DNA from 2 places in the Mesorhizobium sp. WSM4845 genome. Region 2 is predicted to be linked to the other one. Evidence: predicted binding sites of a transcription regulator. Region 2 holds the regulator's gene; the other holds the start of a gene.
What was found. Region 2 encodes PhoB, which activates phosphate uptake and scavenging genes when phosphate is short. Its sites were predicted from a motif close to TGTCATNNANCTGTCAT; they were not measured.
Positions count from the first base shown of each region.

Region 1: a site for PhoB is predicted at 2,373-2,389, ahead of AC0L2C_RS27365 (alkaline phosphatase D family protein). Genes of this name have one in related genera too.

Region 1 is NZ_JBVVQA010000031.1:20,792-25,273, forward strand. Features, by position in the region: gene AC0L2C_RS27350 (hypothetical protein) at 1-172, opposite strand, end outside; gene AC0L2C_RS27355 (TetR/AcrR family transcriptional regulator) at 218-817, opposite strand; gene AC0L2C_RS27360 (MFS transporter) at 900-2,183, shown strand; gene AC0L2C_RS27365 (alkaline phosphatase D family protein) at 2,461-4,029, shown strand; gene AC0L2C_RS27370 (hypothetical protein) at 4,304-4,482, opposite strand, start outside.
Region 2 is NZ_JBVVQA010000014.1:74,870-92,999, reverse strand. Features, by position in the region: gene AC0L2C_RS17505 (glutathione S-transferase family protein) at 1-413, shown strand, start outside; gene AC0L2C_RS17500 (hypothetical protein) at 878-1,762, opposite strand; gene AC0L2C_RS17495 (hypothetical protein) at 2,222-2,437, opposite strand; gene AC0L2C_RS17490 (hypothetical protein) at 2,748-3,074, opposite strand; gene AC0L2C_RS17485 (PstS family phosphate ABC transporter substrate-binding protein) at 3,891-4,895, shown strand; gene pstC (phosphate ABC transporter permease subunit PstC) at 5,016-6,404, shown strand; gene pstA (phosphate ABC transporter permease PstA) at 6,397-8,010, shown strand; gene pstB (phosphate ABC transporter ATP-binding protein PstB) at 8,023-8,838, shown strand; gene phoU (phosphate signaling complex protein PhoU) at 8,874-9,581, shown strand; gene phoB (phosphate regulon transcriptional regulator PhoB) at 9,598-10,287, shown strand; gene AC0L2C_RS17455 (hypothetical protein) at 10,467-10,718, shown strand; gene AC0L2C_RS17450 (hypothetical protein) at 10,861-11,244, shown strand; gene AC0L2C_RS17445 (ROK family protein) at 11,480-12,727, opposite strand; gene xylF (D-xylose ABC transporter substrate-binding protein) at 12,994-14,034, shown strand; gene AC0L2C_RS17435 (sugar ABC transporter permease) at 14,175-15,494, shown strand; gene AC0L2C_RS17430 (ATP-binding cassette domain-containing protein) at 15,588-16,382, shown strand; gene AC0L2C_RS17425 (CHASE domain-containing protein) at 16,496-18,130, shown strand, end outside.

The DNA.
Region 1 (4,482 bases), on a different contig from region 2:
GATAGCCCGAACAGGCGAGACTGGCCCAGTCGCCGTCGCCTTCCTCCGCCTGCGCGTAGGTCACGCAGTCCTTCTTCCAGTCGAGATCGGTGTAGGCACTGGAAATGTCGCCGGCCCGGGCAGGCTGGCAGAGGCCGGCGAGGGCAAGCGGGATCAGCAAAAGAGCACGCATCGCGGGCAACTCCGTTTCGGGGCTGCCGCACGGTATCGTCAAACGCTATTTCTTCAAGCTCGCTTCGATCAGCAGGTCGGCATTGTGGGCCACAGACTTCGCCGGTCCGCCGGCCCCGAACAGCTGGCCACTGATATAGGCGCCTTCGATCAGGAGCAGCAGCCCGTCGCCCAGCGTCTCGGCGTCGCCGGCACCCATTGCCGCCGCCATGGCGCGCAGGCGTCGGCGCAATTCCTGCTTGTTGGCCTCGCTCACCACGCGGGCCGGGTGGCCACGTTCGGGATATTCGACGGCCGCATTGGTCATGCCGCAGCCGCGATAGTCGGGCTTTTGCGTGCGCTTGCCGATGCGGGTCAGGAAGGCGGCGATCTGCGCGCGCGGATTGCCGGGATGGGCAGCCACCGCCGCGTCGAAGTGGGCCCAGAACTCGAGGTCGTATTGCCGCAGATAGGACGCGGCCAATTCGTCCTTGGACGGAAAGCTGCGATAGAGGCTGGGCTTGGTGACGCCGGCGCGCCGCACGATCTCGTCGACGCCGATCGCCCTGATGCCTTGCCGGTAGAACAGGTCGCGGGCAACGCGAAGGATTTTTTCGCCCGCGCGGGGCCGTTCATCCGCTTTGATCGTTGGCTCAATGCTTTTCATTCTTGGACGTGCCGTTGCCTGCTTGACAATGTTACCGATCGGTACGTATGCTCCCATGCATTGCAACGTACCGGTCAGTAACATGATAGCTCGATCCCGCCCGTTTGGCCAGCGCTATGCTTTCGTCGTGGTGGCCGTCATTTTCCTGTGCCTGCTGATCGCGGCGGGCCTGCGGTCGGCGCCGGCCGTCATGATGCTGCCGCTGGAGGAGAGTTTCGGCTGGCGGCGCGATGTCGTCTCGCTCGCCGCGGCCATCGGCATCTTCCTCTACGGCCTGACCGGGCCGTTTGCCGCGGCACTGATGGAACGGATCGGGCTGCGCCGCACGCTGCTGGCGTCGCTGGTGCTGATGTCGGGCTCGACGGCGCTCAGCCTGTTGATGACCCAGCCCTGGCACCTGCTTCTCACCTGGGGCGTATTCTCCGGCGTCGGTTCCGGCGCGGTCGCCACGGTGCTCGGCGCCACCATCGTCAATCGCTGGTTCAAGACCAATCGCGGCCTGGTGATGGGGCTGATGTCGGCCTCGGCCGCCACCGGCCTGCTGGTGTTCCTGCCGTTGCTCGCCGCGCTCGCCCAGTCGGGCGGCTGGAAGCCTGTCGCCATCGCCATTGCGGTCGCCACCGCCTGCCTGGTGCCGCTGGTCTGGCTGCTGGTGCCGGAACGGCCGTCCGCGATCGGCATGGTGCGCTACGGCGCGGACGTCGACGACGTGCCGCCGGTTCCGCCGGCCTCGCAGGGCAATTTCCTCACCCACACGTTCAGCACGCTGCGTCGTGCCGCCGGCACGCGGGTGTTCTGGTATCTGTTCGCCACCTTCTTCATCTGTGGCTTCACCACCAACGGACTGGTCGGAACGCACCTGATCGCGTTTTGCGGCGACATGGGCATCGGCCAGGTGCAAGCCGCCGGCCTGCTGTCGCTGATGGGCATCTTCGACCTGATCGGCACGACGCTGTCGGGCTGGCTCACCGACCGTTTCGACCCGCGCAAGCTGCTCGGCGTCTATTATGGCATCCGCGGCCTGTCGCTGATCTATCTGCCTTATTCCGGCTTTTCGTCGACCAGCTTGATCATCTTCGCCGTGCTCTACGGATTGGACTGGATCGCCACCGTGCCGCCGACGCTCAGGCTGTCGAACGAGGCGTTCGGCGACCGCAGCGGGCCGATCGTCTTCGGCTGGGTCGTCGCCGGCCATCAGGTGGGTGCAGCGGCGGCCGCCTTCTTCGGCGGCACCATGCGTGAATTGCAGGGCAATTACGAACTTGCCTTCCTCATCGCCGGCATGACGGCAATAGCCGCAGCCTGCATCTCGCTGTTGATCAACACCAGCCGTCCGGCCTTCGAGCCGAACCCGCAGGCGGCTTGAGCTGTGACGGCCGAGCGCTAATCTCCCCCCTTGAGGGAGATGGCCGCGAAGCGGCCAGAGGGGGTCGGTCCGACCGGGCTCGGCCCCTTATCGCCGACGCAGGAGGTTGGCGCTCCACGCGACACGACCCCCTCTGTCGCCTTCGGCGACATCTCCCCCTCGAGGGGGGAGATTCGCCAGCCTGTTGATCGTCAGAAAACCTTCATGGTTTCGAGATGTGCGTGAAACATTGAGGCTGGACCTTGGCGGCGACGTTTAAGCCATCCAGGAGACAGCCATGAACAAGATTTCGCGCCGCGCTTTTGTCACGTCGGCGAGCGCCGCCGGCCTCGTCGGCGTATCGGGCCTCGCGCTTCCCTATTATTCGCGCGCCAATCAGCGGCCCGCCTTCACCCATGGCATCCAGTCGGGCGATGTCGACGCAACCAGTGGCGTGGTGTGGACGCGGACCGACCGCCCTTCGCGCGTCATGTTCGAAGTCTCGTCGACGGAGAATTTCGCCAATCCCTTGCGCCTTGCGCCGCTCGATACGTCGCCGGCCAGCGATTACACCGTAAAGCGGCTGCTCACCGACCTCACCTCCGACCAGGACATCTTCTATCGCATGGTCGCGGCCGATCTTGCCGACATCAACGCCGTCTCCGAGCCGATCGTCGGCCGCTTCCGCACGGCGCCGGCCTCGAAACGCGACATCCGCTTCGCCTGGTCGGGCGATACCGCCGGCCAGGGCTGGGGCATCGACGACACCGGCATGAAGACCTATGCCACGATCGGCAAGCATACGCCCGACTTCTTCCTGCATTCCGGCGACACCATCTATGCCGACGGCCCGATGAAGGACGAGGTCGAGCTGCCCGGCGGCAGCAAGTGGAAGAACAAGGTCCTCATCGACGAAAAGCGCAAGGTTGCCGAGACGCTGGACGAGTACCGCGGCCAGTGGAAGTACAACATGATGGATAAGAACGTGCTGGGGCTAAACGCCATCTGCCCGACCTTCTACCAGTGGGACGATCACGAGGTGGTCAACAACTGGTCGGATTCGAAGAACCTGAGCGCCGATGACCGCTACTCGGAAAAAAACATCCATGTGCTGGCGGCTCGCGCGGCACGTGCCTTCCACGAGATGACGACGATCCGCTACGAGCCGTCGGAACCGGGCCGCGTCTATCGCAAGATCGCCTACGGGCCGCTGCTCGACGTGTTCTTCCTCGACATGCGCTCCTATCGCGGCGCCAACGGTCCTGGCATGCAGGATACGGTGACGCCGCAATCGCGCATCCTCGGCGAACAGCAGATGAAGTGGCTGAAGCGCGAACTGGCAAACTCCAACGCGACCTGGAAAATCATCGCCGCCGACATGCCGCTTGGTCTCGTCGTCTGGAACGACGCCACCAACAAGGCCGGCGCCGAGGCCGTCAGCAATGGCGACAATGGCCCGGCCAAGGGCCGCGAACTGGAAACTGCCGACCTCCTTCGCTACATAAAGAATGCCGGCATCACCAACACCGTCTGGCTGACCGCCGACGTGCACTACACGGCGGCGCATTACTACAATCCCGACAAGGCGCAGTTCCAGGACTTCAATCCGTTCTGGGAATTCGTCTCGGGTCCGCTCCATGCCGGCACCTATGGACCCAATGATTTCGACATGACCTTCGGCCCGGAGCTGAAATTCATCAAGGCGCCAACCGCCGAGCAGGGGCAGAACCTGCCACCCTCGGCCGGCCTGCAGTTCTTCGGCCTCGTCGACATCGATGGCGCCACTGAACAGATGACGGTGCGGCTGATGGATCGCGACGACAATGAACTCTACAAGGTCACGCTCGACCCGGTGCATTCGGCGTGAGGGGACTGGGTCACGTTGTATCAATCCTGGGTGACGTCCCGCTGCCCCTCATTGCCCTGCCGGGCATTTCTCCCCGTAAACGGGGAGAAAGTGGCCCGCATCGAAGATTTCGCTAATCGCGAACGTTGCAGAAGGAGAGCCGACATTTCGCGCAGCGGGCTTCTCCCCGTTTACGGGGAGAAGGTGCCGGCAGGCGGATGGGGGGCTGCGCCGGCGTTGGCAAGACTTCAGGAAGGGTCGATCTGACCTTTCCGACAATGTGCGGAAAGCAGTCCTAATCCGGATAGCAAACGGTCGGAATATTGGGCCAAACAGCGCTGTCGCAGTTGGCGGCCTCCTGCCTTTGCTTGAAGGCGGCGCTGACCGGCCCGGTCACCACCGGGTCGACGCCATCGGGAGCGTCGGCAAACAACTGCTCCGCCGTTCGGGTGTCGGACGGCAGGGCAGGCTCCG
Region 2 (18,130 bases):
TCGACAGCGCCATGTTCTATCTGATCGGCACGCTCTATCCCTATGTGGCGCGCGCCACCTATCCTGCGCTGAATTTCCCGCAATATGCCGGCGAGGTCGGCCACAGCGACGCTCATCCCGACAAGAAGGCGGAAGCCCAGAAGGCCGCTATAGCAGCGATAGCCGAGCCGCTGGAGGTCTTTCACAGCTTCTTCAGGAACGGCAAGCCGTTCATCGGCGGCAAGAACCCGTCGATCGCCGACATCCGCCTGGCGGCGACGCTCGAATTCCTGGCCGCCATCGACTACGCGCTGCCCCAATGGGCGAAGGAGTACATGACGGCGATCGAAAAGAAGCTCGGCAAGGCCTATGCCGAGCCGGCGGCCGACGTGCGCGGCTATATCGCCCATGTGAAGTCGCAGGCCGGGGCGTGAGGCTTTCACTCTCACGGTTTTGCTTGCCCAGGCCGATCTAACCGAGCCCGAAGGCCCGCCGCCTTTTACGGGACGTAAGGATGTTTGAAGCGTCGACGACGAAGCGACGATTGACCTGGAGGCAGCGGTCCTGATGATCAGGCCTGCGCGGGTGGCGTCCATAGAAGGGACTGTGTATGACCCGCAAACTGCCCTTATTCGCCGCGTTCGGCCTGGCGCTTGCTGCCCTGGCGGCGTGTGACCAAACTCAATCGGGAGGAACGCAGGCGACGACCGCTGGCCAATTGCCGCCACCTCCAGCCGACACGATGACGCCGGCACCCGCAACCCCGCCAGCTCAGACAGCCCCTGTTCAGTAGCAGACCGTCGTTTTCAAAAAGGAACCCTCGCCCCGAGAGGCGGGGGTTCGCTTTTGCCATTTCAGCTGCAAAGCGGTGCGGCATGACTGATGCTGCGCTTGTCGTTCAGGGACCGAACATTACAAGCTCGGTGAACGACAGATCTCCAAGCGAGGGTGGTCTGGGACCCCTAAAATATTTCAGCCCGCTGTTGGCGCGGTACCACCCGAACAGACCTCCAATCGGCTCCCTGGCGTCGACGACGCAAAGCAGGATGCCGCTTCGCAAGAGAAAGCGCCCGATGGCACCGGCGCACCGGCTCAAATCCGCGAGGGAGCGGCAATAGACGATCTGATAGGATGGGATAAGACCGCGCAATATCCGGCGCGGCATCAATACGAAAGGAAACGCTGCTCCGTCGCAAATGCAAATCAATGACCGGCAGCCAAGTGCTGAGTGTTCCGAGAGTATGTACCTCTCGCTGTCGGACAGCATCGCCATTTCCGCAAGATCGGGACGAGCTTCAAGCACGCGACATGACCGCTGCGCCGAACTAAAAGCCGGCAAGAAGGCAAATTGTCCGGTGGTGAAGGGCCGAAAACCGAGCGCCCAGTTGGCTTTCAATGTTGCGGGCGCCGGCGAAATATTGGTGTAGGTCACGTCCCTTCGCTTGAGAATCGTCGTGACCAATTTGGCGCCATAGGGACGGAATTCTGCATCGACGGACCAGCTTGAAAGGTTGCAGCGGACTTCGTCGCCTTCCTGCCCGGGATAACGGGTATAAAGGGTCAGCACAACGCCGACGATCCGATCGGCCTTCTCCAAGGCCAAGCCGTATTGTGGGAACTCGGCGACGGGAGGCCGCTGCGCCAAACGGGTCAGCGCCTGTATCCAGTAACTCCGGTCACGCTTCGGAAACCCCCGGCACAGGCAGTCGACCACTCCTTGCCAATCTGCTTCGCGAATTGGTCGACAGCGAACGCCAGGAGGGAGAGCGCCAAGCACGGCCATGAGTCGACTTCCAGAATAGGCTAAAGCGCGTCGCGGCCGAACGGATCCAATGCGACGCGCTTAAGCGCGACATGCATCTTCGATATGCCTCATACGCTAATACGTTGGTGTACAACGATTAATAATATGTGGCGTATTTAAAGACGACTTTCTGCACTGATCACGAAGACGCAAATCAGATTGGCCACGACGCGTCGACGAGCGGTTCCCGTCGGTTAAGGAATCGTTACCAGATCCCTATCTACTGGTCGGCAATTCACCTCCAACCCGTGACCACGGATGTACTGGCGCGGCCGAGGTGGAAGGAAAGGTCGGCCATGTGCCGGCCTTTTTGTCTCGAGGGCTATTGTTCCCGGGAAGCCGCGGCTTCAAGCGTAACGGCACGCTGATCGGGCCGCCGATTCAGCCAAGCGCTGTTCGGTGGCGTCACCTCGAGCGATCTGACCGGTTCACCAGATATCAGTGTTGCCCGCGTCTCGCATTGACATGGCGTGCCAATTCCGGCGTCTCGAAGACGTAGTCGCTCCAGGCCGATTCCGGAATCTGACCGGCCAGGTAGCATTCCAGCAAAAGACGTTGCTCAGGACTGAGAGGCCTCGGCGCGCGCTCATGGTCCCTTCTCAGCGAGTGAAACAGATTTCTGGTCACGTCCGAGACAGTGAAGTGAATGGACATGTGTTCGGTCTCCTTTGACCACCTAGCGCCCAGGGATCGGGATCGATCTCCGCCTCGCTGCGTTCGGTTCGGAAAGGATGCGCCAAATCGAAACGCTACAGCGTGTGTTGTGCGGGCACTGCGATGGCTGTTTAACGTCGAAGGCCGGATAAGGTTCAACGCGGCTGCCGGCAACGCCGATCAGGCAGCCCGAAACCCACCAGTCGGCTCATGCTCTCGGCCTGCGCGGACCGAACCGCTGCGGCGGGTGCGCAGCAACGTTTTCAAGGCGGCGCATCTTTTTAGCTGCCAGCGCTTGAATGCCGGCTGGCTATTCGCAGACCATGCGGACCCGTTTTCCTGGTTGGCTGACGTTCCTGCAGGTGAGCGGTTTCGCCGGCTCGGATGACGGCGTCGGTGGTTGTCTGGCAATCCTGGCGATTTTCCTTCTCGGCGCCACGGAGGTGTCGATTTTGCGGGCCGCCGCTGTTTCCGGCGTTTCGGGCGCCGCAGGAAAGACATCGGTCTGCAGCAACTGCGGCTGTTCGGCTTGCGCCTGCTGCTGCGGCCGGTCCCAGAACCGCCGGACATCGAGCGGCCTTGGAATGACGACGGTGCCGTCGTAGCTGCGCGAGCAGCCGCCCCCTAGCAGCAGCATCGGGCACACGAAAAAAGGCAGGATCCGTCGCAACATCGGCAACACCCTTGCGGGATCTATAACGCGGCTTCGGTTCTACCGACAACCGTCGGAATACACTGCGGGCAAGGCTAGCGCATGACCCGGAGAATCGGAATCAATTTCGCTGGGGATCATGCGCAAAAATCAAAGTGCCGCAGCGTCCCTGGCGCGACTTTGGCGCGATTGGGGGTCGGGCATGGACGATTGCCTGCCCAAGCCCATCAGCCCTAAGCCCATTAGCCCCAGGCGGCGCCTTGCTCGAAAAGGTCCGCGGACGGGGAAATCCAAACGGGAGATAGCCACGTCAGCCTATCGGGTCCAGCCGATTCGGCGACGCGTTGCGACAAGACTATGGTGCGATCGCACCATACCAAATCATGCGTCTGGTTGGAACAATAAGCGCATTCGAGTTCCGCTCCTCCAGTTACGGGCGGGAGCAGCGACCGCCGGCAAGAAGCAGGGTCAGATTTACCCCAACGGACCTGCTTCGGCGATGGCACGGCCATGACCTCCTTGGCCGCATGCAACGCGCTCCCGCCCGGATTTTCTTTTTCGGCGCCAATTGTCCGTCCGTCCAGGCAAATGCCGGCCGCAAATCGCGCAAGCTGCTGATTCCAGCGGCAAACCACGGCTGTTGCGGCGAGACCCGCAGCGCTGCCTTTTCGACAGGGCTGTGCGGCGGTTACCGGGCTGACATCAAACTGTCATGTGACTGTAATAATCGGGGGCTATGGCCTCAGCGGGCGCCGAAGGAATGGCGCTGAGAGACCATTTTTCCGAACAGGAGCAGGCCACATGAAGAAATTCCTCCTTACGGCGTCGGCCGCGGCGCTTGCGCTCGCCGCGTCGGCTGGTTATGCCGCCGCGCGCGACCAGATTCAAATCGTTGGTTCGTCCACAGTGTTCCCCTTCACGACGGCTGTCGCTGAAAAGCTCGGCCAGAGCGGAAAGATCAAGACCCCGGTCGTCGAGTCGACTGGCACCGGCGGCGGCATGAAGCTGTTTTGCCAGGGCGTGGGCGAAAATACCGCCGACTTCACCAATGCCTCGCGCGCCATCAAGGATAGCGAGCTTAAAACCTGCAAGGCAAACGGCGTGACGCCGGTCGAGATCAAGGTCGGCTTCGACGGCATCGTACTGGCCAACTCGAAGGCAGGGACTGTCGTCGATCTGACCAAGGAACAGGTTTTCAAGGCGCTCGCCAAGAACGTCGCTGTTGACGGCAAGGTCGTCCCCAACCCCTACAAGAACTGGTCGGATGTCGATTCATCCCTTCCCGCGACAAAGATAGAGGTGCTTGGCCCGCCGCCGACATCCGGTACCCGCGATGCATTCGTTGAGCTCGTCATGGATGCGGCCTGTCAGGAAGAAGTGAAGGCGGCTAATGAAAAGGGCTGCGGCGAGATTCGCGAAGACGGCGCTTTTGTCGAGGCCGGCGAAAACGACAATCTGATCGTCCAGAAGCTGGAAGCCAACCCCAATGCCTTCGGCGTCTTTGGCTTCTCGTTCCTTGACCAGAACGCCGACAAGCTGCAGGGCCACAAGGTCGATGGCGTCGAGCCGACTTTCGAGAACATCGCATCCGGCGATTACGGCGTTTCCCGCTCGCTCTTTGTCTATGCCAAAAAAGAGCATGTCGGCGTCATTCCCGGCATGCAGGAGTTCATCGCCGAGTACACCTCGGAGGCTGCATGGGGTCCTGATGGTTATCTGGCCGACAAGGGCCTGATCCCGCTGCCGGACGCCGAGCGCGCCAAGTCGGCCGAAAACGCCAAGGCCCTGAAGGGCATGGGCTCCTGATGTTTCGGGGGTCCGAGCGTACCGCTCTGACCCCTCATATCCTAAAGCACAAAGCGCGGGACCATAGGTCCCGTGCTTTGAGCCGGTGAATGACCGGCGGTCGAGGGGACGTCCCGAATCATGGTCGGTTATCTCGTTGTTTTTCTGGTGGTTCTGGCCGCTGCTGCCTATTGGCTCGGCCGGACCCGCGCTATTGCCAGCGTCAATGGCGACGTCGCGCGACTGCATTCGCTGCCTGGCCAGCATGGCACGTTTCTGGCGCTTTTTGCCGCCGGTCCCGCGCTGCTTGCGATCGTGTTGTGGTCGCTGGTGACGCCAGGAATTGAATCGTCGATCGTTACCGACCGCTTCTCCTCCGAGTTGTCGGGAATGGGCGTCCCGCAGGTCGAAGCTTTCATCCGCGACGCTCGCGCGATGGCCTTTGGCGGGCTTGTCGGCTTTGCCGATCCGACGAAAGAGGCGGCCGCCGCCCTCTACAAATCGGTCCATGCGACCAGCACCTGGATCATCTGGACCGTCGCGCTCGTGCTTTCCGCGTCCGGATTTTACTGGGCCTATTCCCGCATCGCACAGGCCTACCGGGCGCGCCACGTGGTCGAGCGCGTTCTTCGCGCATCCTTGATCGCCTGTTCGGTGGTCGCGATCCTGACGACGATCGGCATCGTCCTGTCGCTTATCTTCGAGTCGCTGCGGTTCTTCCAACAGGTGCCGTTCTACAAGTTCCTGTTCGGCACGCATTGGTCGCCGCAGAGCGCCTTCACCGGCGCGGGAGCGGAGGCCGGGGCGGTCAACGAGGACATTTTTGGCATGGTGCCGCTCTTTGCCGGCACGTTGCTCATCACCTTCATCGCCATGCTGGTGGCTGCGCCTATCGGGCTGATGGCTGCGATCTACCTTTCGGATTACGCCTCCAAAAGCGTCCGCGCGGTCGCAAAGCCGGTTCTGGAAATCCTCGCCGGCATTCCGACCGTCGTCTACGGCTTCTTCGCCGCGCTGACGGTTGCGCCCTACTTCCGCGGTATCGGCGAAAGCCTGGGCCTCAACGTCGCGTCTGAATCCGCGCTCGCCGCAGGCGTGGTCATGGGTATCATGATCATTCCCTTCGTTTCCTCGCTTTCCGACGATGTAATCAACGCCGTTCCGCAATCCCTGAGAGACGGTTCTGCCGGCCTCGGCGCGACCAAGTCGGAAACCATCCGCAAGGTGGTCCTTCCCGCTGCCCTTCCGGGCATCGTTTCGGCGATGCTGCTTGCCGTCAGCCGCGCGATCGGCGAAACGATGATCGTGGTCATGGCGGCGGGGCTGGCGGCAAACCTCACGGCCAACCCGCTCGAAGCAGTCACCACCGTGACCGTGCAGATCGTGACGCTGCTGGTGGGCGACCAGGAGTTCGACAGCGCCAAGACGCTTGCAGCATTCGCACTCGGCCTGGTGCTGTTCTGCATCACGCTTACCCTCAACATCGTCGCTTTGCGCGTCGTCCAGAAATACCGAGAGCAATATGACTGATGCGATCTCGTCATTCGGCGCCGTCGGACGGCCGGTCAGCATTCATACCGACGATGCCGCGAAGGCGCGGCTAAAGGGCCGCTACCGTACCGAAACGTGGTTCAAATGGCTCGGCGCCGCAGCTGTCGCGTTGGCCGGCTTGTTCCTTGTGCTGCTCCTGTCGACGATCGTCACGCAGGCGATTCCGGCGCTGCGGCAGAACTATGTGACGCTGCCGATCGATCTTTCAGCGGCCAAGGTCGACCCGGCGAAACTCGATGAAGTGAACTACGACGCCATCGCTCAGGAAGCGCTTACGGCAAAATTTCCGGATGTGAAGAGCCGCCAGGACAAGCGCCTTCTGCGCGGGCTGATTTCCACCGGCACAGGCGTGTTCCTGCGCAAGGATATTGCGGCTGATCCGGGGATGCTCGGAGGAACGGTGGACTATGCGGTTCCACTTGACGATTTTGCCGACCTCTATCTCAAGGGTTTGCTTGCCGACGTCGGTTCGGACGAAGCGATTTCGACAAGCGTCACGCCTTCGGAAACCAGCGGCGACATCGATCTGACCTTCGGCGACGATGCCATGCTGGCGCTGGCGCGCGGCCATGGTGCGACCGAGGGCGAAAACGGCATGTTTACGCTGACGAGCGGCGCGTCGTCGCTGCTGGTCGCGTTCAATGGCGGCACGGTCAAGCTGACCTCGCTGTCGTCTGCGGCCAACGGCACGGTGATCGCAAAAGGCACGGTGATCGAGGCGCTGGACAGCACGGCGCCCGCCGCGAGCGGCCAGGCATTCCTGCGCGTCATCGAGACGCCGGAAGCATCGCGAAAGATTTCGGACAAGGTGATCGTCTGGCTCGACACGCTGAAGAGCGCCGGCCTGATCGAAAGCCGGTTCAACTCGATCTTCTTCTTCACCGGCGCAAGCCGCGAGCCGGAATTGGCTGGTGTCTGGGGCGCGGTCGTCGGATCGTTCCTGACCATGATCGTAACCCTCGCAATCGCCTTCCCGATCGGCGTTTCAGCGGCGATCTATCTTGAGGAATTTGCGCCCAAGAACCGGCTGACGACGATGATCGAAGTGAATATCAACAATCTGGCGGCGGTGCCTTCGATCGTCTTCGGCCTGCTTGGACTTGCCGTATTCCTGAATTTCTTCGGCATGCCGCGCTCAGCCCCGGTGGTCGGCGGCATGGTGCTGGCGCTGATGACCCTGCCGATCATCATTATCGCCTCGCGCGCTTCGCTGCGCGCCGTGCCGCCTTCGATCCGCGAGGCGGCGCTTGGCATCGGAGCGTCCAAGGTCCAGACCGTATTCCATCACGTCCTGCCACTGGCGATGCCGGGCATCATGACCGGCACCATCCTCGGAATGGCGCATGCGCTCGGCGAAACCGCGCCGTTGCTGATGATCGGCATGGTCGCCTTCATCGTCGACATTCCCGGCGGCTTCACCGATCCCGCGACGATCCTGCCGGTGCAGATTTTCATGTGGGCGGATTTCCCGGAAGCGGGGTTCCAGCAGAAGACTTCGGCGGCGATTTTGATTTTGCTGGTGTTTTTGGTCATCATGAATGCCATCGCGGTGATACTGCGCAGGCGCTTCGAGCGGCGCTGGTAAGGAGTAGAGGATATGAACATCATGACGGAAGCCGGCGTCGAGCAGAAACTGAGCAGCGCAACCAACGCCCCTTCGATCAAGATGAAGGGCGAAAAGGTCTCTGTTCACTACGGCGAGAAGCGAGCTCTGTTCGACGTCGATCTCGATGTCCGCGAGCATCAGGTGACGGCGTTGATCGGGCCATCGGGCTGCGGCAAGTCGACGTTCCTGCGTTGCCTGAACCGAATGAACGACACCATCGATATCGCGCGGGTGAGCGGCAAGATCACGCTCGACGGCGAGGACGTCTACGATCCGAAAATCGATGTCGTCGAGCTGCGAGCTCGCGTCGGCATGGTATTCCAGAAGCCGAACCCGTTTCCGAAGTCGATCTACGAAAACGTCGCCTACGGTCCGCGCATCCACGGCCTGGCCAGGAGCAAGGCCGAGTTGGACGGCATCGTCGAATCGAGCCTGAAGAAGGCCGGCCTGTTTAACGAGGTCAAGGATCGCCTACTCGAGTCGGGAACCGGTCTGTCCGGCGGACAGCAGCAGCGTCTTTGCATTGCGCGCGCCATCGCCGTGTCGCCGGAAGTGATCCTGATGGACGAGCCCTGTTCGGCGCTCGATCCAATCGCCACCGCCCGCGTCGAGGAACTGATCGACGAACTGCGCCAGAATTATACGATCGTCATCGTCACCCATTCGATGCAGCAGGCGGCGCGCGTGTCGCAACGCACGGCGATGTTCCATCTCGGGTATCTGGTCGAGGAGGGCGCGACCGACAAGATGTTCACCAACCCCGACGACAAGCGCACCCAGGACTACATCACCGGCCGGTTCGGCTGAGCGGTCCGGCGAATTTCGAACACGAGGACAGCACCATGGGTGAACACACCGTCGCATCTTTCGACGAGGAACTGGAGCACATCGACCGGCTGATCCGCGACATGGACGAGCTCGCCGCCGCAATGGTCGCGGCCTCGATCCGCGCGTTGCTTGCGTCGGACAATGCGATGGCGCAGCGCGTCGTCTCGGACGACGCCATCATGGATGCGCGGCAGCGCGAACTCGACGACAGCGCCATCACGCTGATCGCCAAACGGCAGCCGATGGCGCAGGATCTGCGCGCCGTGGTTGGCGCAATCCGCATGGCCGGCGATCTCGAGCGCATCGGCGATCTGGCCAAGAACATAGCCAAGCGGGTCAGCGCAGTCGGGCAGAGCGCGACGCCGCGGAATCTGTCGCACGGTATCGATGCGATGGCGGATCTCGTTCTTGTGCAGCTGCGCGGCGTGGTTGAGCACTATGTGTCGCGCGATGCCGGCGCGTTGAAGGAACTGCGCGCCGACGACCAGAAGATCGACGTGAAATACACGGCGGTTTTTCGCGAGCTCCTGACCTACATGATGGAGGACCCACGCAACATCACCGCCTGCACGCACCTTCTGTTCTGCGCCAAGAATCTCGAGCGTATCGGCGATCATGTCACCAACATCGCCGAAAACGCCTATTTTGTCGTGACCGGGCAGCAATTGCCGGCGGATCGCCCGAAGCTCGACGAAACGACGATGTCGGCGCTGGCGACATGACAGGAGTAACCGGCCGATGATCGCGCCGCGCATCATGGTGGTGGAGGATGAAGAGCCGCTGGGCGTCCTCCTCCGTTACAATCTTGAATCCGAAGGCTATCAGGTCGAGGTGGTGACGCGCGGCGACGAGGCCGAAATCCGGCTGCAGGAAAACGTGCCCGATCTTTTGGTGCTCGACTGGATGGTGCCGGCGGTTTCCGGCATCGAGCTTTGCCGGCGCCTTCGGGTGCGCCCCGAAACCGAGCGGCTGCCGATCATCATGCTGACCGCGCGCGGCGAGGAGAGCGACCGGGTGCGCGGCCTTTCGACCGGAGCCGACGACTATCTGGTCAAGCCGTTCTCGACACCGGAATTCATGGCCAGAGTCAAGGCGCTGCTGCGCCGCGCCAAGCCCGAAGTGCTGTCCAGCGTGCTCAAGGTCGGCGACATCATGCTCGATCGTGAATCGCACAGGGTCTATCGCAAGAAGAGCGAGATCCGGCTCGGGCCGACCGAATTCCGGCTGCTCGAATTCATGATGCGCCACCCCGGCCGGGTCTTCTCGCGCAGCCAGTTGCTCGACAATGTCTGGGGCGAGACGATCTACATCGACGAGCGCACGGTGGACGTCCATGTCGGCCGGTTGCGCAAGGCGGTCAACAATGGTCGCATGCCCGATGTCATCCGCACCATCCGCGGCGCGGGCTATGCGATCAGGGAAGACTAGGTCGTGAACTCATAAATTCGGCATGACCGGCATGGGTGGAAAGCGGAACCGCGGCGACATACAGTAGTGGCCATGATGGTCCGCAAGCCGAGCCTCATCGAAATGGCAGTCCTAGCATCTCTTTGCGTTTTCCTCCTGTTGCTCGTCCTTGACTATCTCGAAGCTTCGAAGGCGGCCGCATGCTGGCCACCACCGGCTGCGCAGCGGTGCTATCCTTGGGGAATGACGGAGGGACCGAGGAGGGCGGCTCCTGGAACTATGCGAACAAGGAAATCTATCTGAGATCAGCATTGGTCCGGGTTGGTATCCCCGCAATGGCTATTTTGTCGCCCTTCGCTATGCGGGGTATTTGGACCGGACTGGTTGCCATCGCTATCATACTTGCCGCAGGATTCTACAGCGCGGAATGGATGACCGGGTTCTTGCTATAGCGACCTCCTAGCGAGATCAGATTCCGCCTCAATATGAAAGCCTCAGTCGGAAAGCGATCCATTGCGGACGCTTTCCGACTTGGAATACCTTCCCTTCGCAATCATCCTAATCACAAAGGCAACTTGCACCGGTGGAGTTCGGATGACGCGAGGTTTAATTCTTCTTGCATGGATTGTCGTCGGAGCGTGGACTAGTTCGGCATTAGCTCAAGATGCCACCGAGAAAACCTTTCCCCACGACATCACGCTTAGCGATGTAGCTCCCTTGAAGCTTGCAATCCGGAAGCACCTTGCCATCTCGACGGAACCAATAGTGTGGATCGCGATGGCTCGCATAGGAGAAAGTGGGGGTGTCTACCTTTGTGGGCTTACGAATGGTGGCAGCGTGTCGACCTCCATTCTCTTCTTTGCGCATAAGACAGATGGGGCTGTCGAAGTCGAAGAAATTGATAGTGACTCCAAAATCGATGGCAGGGCCAAAAAGCTTTGCGACACTCACGGCTTCCGCACCCCTATCCCCGGCTGAACCTCCGCAACCTTTAAGGACAGCTTCCCATTTCACCCATCTTGGTCATCCCCGCATTTATGAGTTCACGGCCTAGCTGATGGTTCAGGTGATGCCGGCCTGCGAACGGCTGATACCTGCGCTTCCGGTGCTGACGTACCCAAAAGTACGCTCCGCTCCGGTTCTCGGAACCCACCATTCTCGACTCGGCCTGACCTGAATCTCAACACACCCCAAGTCGCGACCCGGGAATCCTTCAAGCCACGTTCTTTCCGACCGAGCCGGCTCGTGCCTGGATGCTCGGCGCGAAAATCTCCTGGTCGACGAAGCTTAGCGCCCGCATGGCGCAGCCTTCGCGGATCAGCGGCAACTCGTTCGGCTCGGTGTCGAAGGAAATCGAACCCGAATGCTGGCCGCCGGCGGTCTGGGCGATAGCCTCGCGCAGCGCCGGCTCGATCAGGTCGAAGGCGGCAGCGCTGGCGCCGACCATGGCCACGGGCGCCGGATCGATCAGCGCGAACAGGCTGCCGAGCCCGAAGCCGAGCGCCTCGCCGGCCTTGCGGTAGGCTTCGCGCTCCGGTCCGTCCATCTCGCGCGCCCGGGCCGCCAGTGCCCGCATCTCGGCGTCGCTGACATCGGCGACCGGCTCGGCGTTTTCGCTCAATTGCCTTGCATTGCGCCAGATGGCGTAGTTGCCGGCATAAGCCTCGACGCAGCCGCGCCGCCCGCAGCGGCAAAGCGCGCCGCCCGGCCGATGGATCATGTGGCCGAATTCGCCGCCCGAGGAGTGGGTGCCGGTGAACAGCTCGCCCTTCAGCACCAGCCCCATACCGATGCCGTGCGAGAGCAGGATGGCGATGAAATCGTCGCGGTAGCGATCCGGGTGGCGCCAGCGCAGCGCCACGGCCATCATGTTGCAGTCGTTCTCCATGATGGCCGGGATGCCGAACTCGCGTTCCAGAATGTCGGCGAAGGCGATGTTCGTCTGCGGCGTGATCGGCGACCACAACATGGCGCGCGCGTGGGAATCGGTGATGCCCTGGATCGCCAGCGCGATGCGGGCGACGCTTTGGACATCGAGGTCGGGATCTTCGAGCCGGCGCCGGACGATGGCGACACATTCGCCGATCAGCTCGTCGCGCGACATGGTCAGCGTGTCCAGCCGGCGCTGTTCCTCGGCGACCACTTGTCCGGCATAATCGATGACGGCGACCGACAGGAAATTCAGCGACAACACGACGGCCAACACCGCAGCGGCTTGCGGATTGAGGCTGAGGCCGACCTGCGGCCGGCCGCGTTTCAGCGAAACCGTCTCGCTCGCCTTGCTCTCGGCCAGGATGCCTTCCTGGATCAGGTCGGCAGAGATCGCGGATATGGTCGAATGGCTGAGGCCGGTGGTCGCGGCGATCTCGGTCCGCGACGGCTGGCCTGCCCGGCGCACGGCCGAAATCACCATCGCCCGGTTGCGCCGGCGCAGATCGTCATGACGGATTCCCACCGACATTTTTTGTTTCCTCCTCATCGCCGCGGCCGCTCATGAATCGGAAGGCCGTCGGTAATGCCGACAAATACTGGCAGAAGCAGAAGGGGCTGTCATTATTTATTCCGAGCCTCGAAAAAAAGCCCGACAGGACCTCAAAATCCATCAGAATTGGTGTTGACAGCGGTTCGGCGTTGGACCAGTATTTTTTCGAGGCTCGAAAAAATAGAGCCTTTGTGCCGGCCTTCGGGCCAGTTGGTCGCGCCCTACGCGGCGCAGGGAGGAATATCATGAAGAGATTCGCAGCCGCCATTCTGGCGGGGGTCGCCATGTCGCTGACGCTCGCGTCGGCCGCGCAGGCCAAGGACAAGGTCATTGGCGTTTCGTGGTCGAACTTCCAGGAAGAGCGTTGGAAGACCGACGAAGCCGCCATGAAGGCGGCGATCGAGGCCGCCGGCGACAAATATATCTCCGCTGACGCACAGTCCAATCCCGGCAAGCAGCTGACCGACGTCGAAAGCCTGATCTCGCAGGGCGCCAACGCGCTGATCATCCTTGCGCAGGATGCCTCGGCCATCGGTCCGGCGGTGCAGAAGGCGCTGGACGAAGGCATTCCGGTCGTCGGCTATGACCGGCTGATCGAGAACAAGGACGTCTTCTATCTGACCTTCGACAACCAGGAAGTCGGCCGCATGCAGGCCCGCGAAGTGTTCAAGGTGGCGCCGGAAGGCAATTACGTCTTCATCAAGGGCTCGGGCGCCGACCCTAATGCCGATTTCCTGTTCGCCGGCTCCATGGAAGTGCTCAAGGATGCCATCGACAGCGGCAAGATCAAGAATGTCGGCGAGGCTTATACGGACGGCTGGCTTCCCGCCAACGCCCAGAAGAACATGGAACAGTTCCTGACCGCCAACGACAACAAGGTCGATGCGGTGGTTGCCGCCAATGACGGCACCGCCGGTGGCGTCGTCGCGGCGCTGACGGCGCAAGGCCTGGCCGGATCCGTCCCGGTTTCGGGCCAGGACGGCGACCATGCCGCGCTGAACCGTATCGCGCTCGGCACACAGACCGTATCGGTGTGGAAAGACGCGCGCGAGCTCGGCAAGAACGCCGCCGAGATCGCCTCGCAGCTGGCCGACGGCAAGCCGATGACAGACATTGCCGGCGTCAAGGATTTCACCACGCCGGGCGGCAATGTCGTCAAGTCGCTGTTCCTGACGCCGATTGCCATCACCAGGGACAATCTCAACGTCGTCATCGACGCCGGCTGGATCAAGCAGGAAGAGGTCTGCGCCGGCGTGGCGGCGGGCACCGTCCCGGTCTGCAACTGATCCGCCTTCGCCAAAAAACCTGAAAAGCCGCGGCTTCACGCCGCGGCGTTTTTTTCAAAAGAGTTGTTTTTCCGCGTCTCGCGGGTAATTTCTAAGCTGCTTCCGGCATCCGCGGCAGACGGCAACGGTGGGAGGACATCATGACCGACACGACTTCCAACACGCCGGTTGCTGATCGGGCGCGTGAATCCGAGCTCAGCCCCTTCGGCCGCTTCCTCAAGGCGACCGAGCTCGACATACGCATGCTCGGCATGGTCGGCGCGCTGCTGATCATCTGGGTTGGAATCCACATCCTGTCGGGCGGGCTGTTCCTCACGCCGCGCAATCTCTGGAACCTGTCGGTGCAGACTTCCTCGGTCGCGATCATGGCGACCGGCATGGTGCTGGTCATCGTGATGCGCAACATCGATCTTTCGGTCGGCTCCGTCGAAGGCGTCATCGGCATGGTGATGGGCGTTGCGCAGGCAGAATTCCTCATCCGCGTCATCGGATTCCAGCTTGGAAATCCCTGGATATGGGTCATCGCACTGGCTGCCGGCGTGGCGCTTGGCCTCATGATCGGCGCGCTTCAGGGCTTCATCATCGCCTATCTCGAGGTTCCGGCCTTCATCGTGACGCTGGGCGGCCTGCTGATCTGGCGCGGCATGGCGTGGCTGATGACGAGCGGGCGCACCGTCGCGCCGCTCGATGCCACGTTCCAGCTGATGGGTGGCGGGCCGCGTGGCTCGATTGGGGCGACCGCGAGCTGGATCGTCGGCATTCTCGCCTGTGTGGCCGTCGCCTTGATGCTGCTCAACGGCCGGTCGCAGCGCAAGCGCTTCAAGTTTCCGTTGCGCCCGGTCTGGGCGGAGAGCCTGCTTGGTGTTGTCGCCTGCGCCGCCATCCTCGGCGCCGTCTGGATCGCCAATTCCTATCCCTGGCCGATCGGCATCGTGCGCCAATACGCCCAGCGGAACGGCATCACCATCCCCGAAGGCGGGCTGTTCATCGCCCATGGCATCGCCATACCGGTGCTGATCGCGGTCGCAGTCGGCATCGTCATGACCTTCATTACCCGGCGCACCCGTTTCGGCCGCTACGTCTTTGCCATCGGCGGCAACCCGGAAGCGGCGGAACTCGCCGGCATCAACACGCGCTGGGTGACCATGAAAGTGTTCATGATCATGGGCGTTCTGGCCGCGATCAGCGCGGCAATTGCTTCGGCCCGCCTCAATGCGGCGACCAATGCGCTGGGCACGCTGGACGAACTCTTGGTCATCGCAGCAGCCGTCATCGGCGGCACGTCGCTGGCCGGCGGCTCCGGCACGGTGCTCGGCGCCATGCTGGGCGCGCTTCTGATGCAGTCGCTGCAGTCCGGCATGGTGTTGCTCGGCATCGATTCGCCGCTTCAGAGCGTCGTCGTCGGCGCCGTGCTGGTCGTCGCCGTCTGGCTCGACACAGTCTACCGCAAGCGGGTCTGAGCATGATCCCGAGCCGAAGGTCCGCGTCAGCGAAAAGTGGACATCCGTCTCGGTCCAGCATCATGCTCGGCAAAACCATGGAAAGGAACGATCATGGCTGACACGACTGCTCCCACGCCACTGATCGACATGCGCAACATCTCGATTGCCTTCGGCGGCATTCGCGCCGTCGACGATGCGTCGATCGACCTTTTCCCGGGCGAGGTCGTGGCGCTGCTCGGCCACAACGGCGCGGGAAAGTCGACGCTGATCAAGATCCTGTCCGGCGCCTACAAGCGCGATTCGGGCCAGGTCTTCGTCAATGGCGAGGAGGCTTCGATCGCCAATCCGCGCGACGCCAAGAAATACGGCATCGAGACGATCTATCAGACGCTGGCGCTCGCCGACAATGTCGATGCCGCCGCCAACCTGTTCCTCGGCCGCGAGCTGATGACCGGCTGGGGCACGCTCGACGATGGCGCCATGGAGGCCGAGGCGCGCAAGGTGATGGGCAGGCTCAATCCCCGTTTCCAGCGCTTCAAGGACCCCGTGATCAAGCTTTCGGGCGGTCAGCGGCAGTCGGTGGCGATCGCGCGCGCCATCCTGTTCAACGCCCGCATCCTGATCATGGATGAGCCGACGGCGGCACTGGGACCGCAGGAAACGGCGCAGGTCGGCGAACTGGTCATGCAGCTCAAGGCCGACGGCATCGGCATCTTCCTGATCAGCCATGACATCCACGATGTGTTCGAGCTTGCCGACCGCGTCTGCGTCATGAAGAATGGCCGGGTCGTTGGAACGGCGCGCACCGGCGACGTCACCCAGGACGAGGTGCTCGGCATGATCATTCTGGGCAAGTGCCCGCCCGGCGCCATTCCGGGACCAGGCGCGCTGAAGATCGCCGCCTGAAGCGTCAACTACCTGTCATGTGATATGCCAGCCGTCATGATGGTTTGGCCGCGCCATTGTGTTGCCACGGGGACTTGCCCATAAGATGGGGAACCATGGGTCGCAGCAGCAATTTGAAGAAGTTCTTCCCGATCGTCGCGTTCATTGCCGTCGCGCTGATCAGCCTGACAATGGCGGGATTCGCCTATTTCGCCACTCAGGAAGCGGCGCGCATCAAATTCGAGGCGACGGCGGACGACGCCCTCAACCGGATCGATAGCCGCATCGACCTGCATCTGTCACTGCTGCGATCGACACATGCGCTGTTCGAGGCTCGCAATGGTGACATTTCGCGGAGCGAGTTCAAGGCGTTCTTCGATGCGCTGGGTATCAACGACAATTTCGCCGGCCTGCGCGGCATCGGCTTTCTCCGGCTGGTGAGAGCCGGCGACGAGGCAGCCGTCGAGCGTGCCATCCTGCACGACTATGGCGTCAGCGATGCGATCTATCCGGCCACGACAACGCTGCCATGGCGTGCGCCCATCACGCTGTTCGAGCCGCTGGACCCTTCCAATCAATCCGGCATCGGCTACGACATGTTCACCGAACCGGTGCGGCGCGAGGCGATCGAAAGGGCGATGGCCGACAACCAGCAGCACGCGAGCGGGCGCGTGCAGCTGGGCCAGGAAACAGGTGCTGCGCAGACCTTCACCGGCTTCCTGGTCTTCGTGCGGCTCAACATCGAAACCGCGGCGGACGGCATCGATGCGTCCAGATCCTCGACAACAGGCTTGCTTTATGCGGCGTTCCGCGCCCGCGACCTGTTCCAGACCGCGCTCAGCCGGACGCCGTTGCTGCCGGTCAACATCGAAATCTATGACGGCAAGGTGGATGCCGACCATCTTTTGTTCCAGTCGGAAACGCCGCCGGCGTCGAGCTTCGGCGACAGGTTGCTGGTTTCTCGCGAACTCACCATCGCCGGGCGTCCATGGACCGTCCTGTTCAGGCCGACAAGCGCCTTCTCGCAACCGTCCTCGCGCGCCATTCCGGTGATGCTCGGCCTGTTCGGCCTGCTGCTCGCGGGAACCATCGCGCTGGTGGCGCGCTATCAGGAGCGGGCCTATGACGCGGTCTCGCTGCTTCATGAGACGACGGAAAAAAGCCTGCTCGAAAAAGACCTGATGCTGCAGGAGATGAAGCACCGCATCAAGAACTCGATCACGCGGGTGCTGGCGATTGCGCGCCAGACGGCGTCGCACGCCACCGACGTCCACGAGTTCTCGTCCTCTTTTTCGGCCCGGCTGCAAGCGATGGCGGCGTCCCAGGACATGCTGACGCGCTCGCGCTGGCAGAAGGCCGATCTTGGCGATCTCTTGCGCATCGAGCTTGGCCAGGTGTTCGGCAAGGAGCTTCCCGACGGGATATTGTCGGGGCCAGAGGTGTTGCTCGACGAGACGACGACGCAAGCGCTCGGCCTGACCTTTCACGAACTGGCGACGAATGCGCTAAAATATGGGGAAACCGGCAATTCGGCCATTACCAGGAACGGCGACTGGTCACTCAAGGTCGACTGGTCGGTCGAAGGCCACAGGAGCGACCGAACGTTGGTTCTCAACTGGCGCGAAGCCGGCAAGAAGAAGCTCGAGCCACCTGTCAAAACCGGTTTCGGCACCAAGTTGATCGATCTGAACGTGACGCGCGAATTGCGCGGTACGATCAATCGCGATTTTCACGATGGCGGGTTGAGCGTGGAAATCAGGATCCCGCTG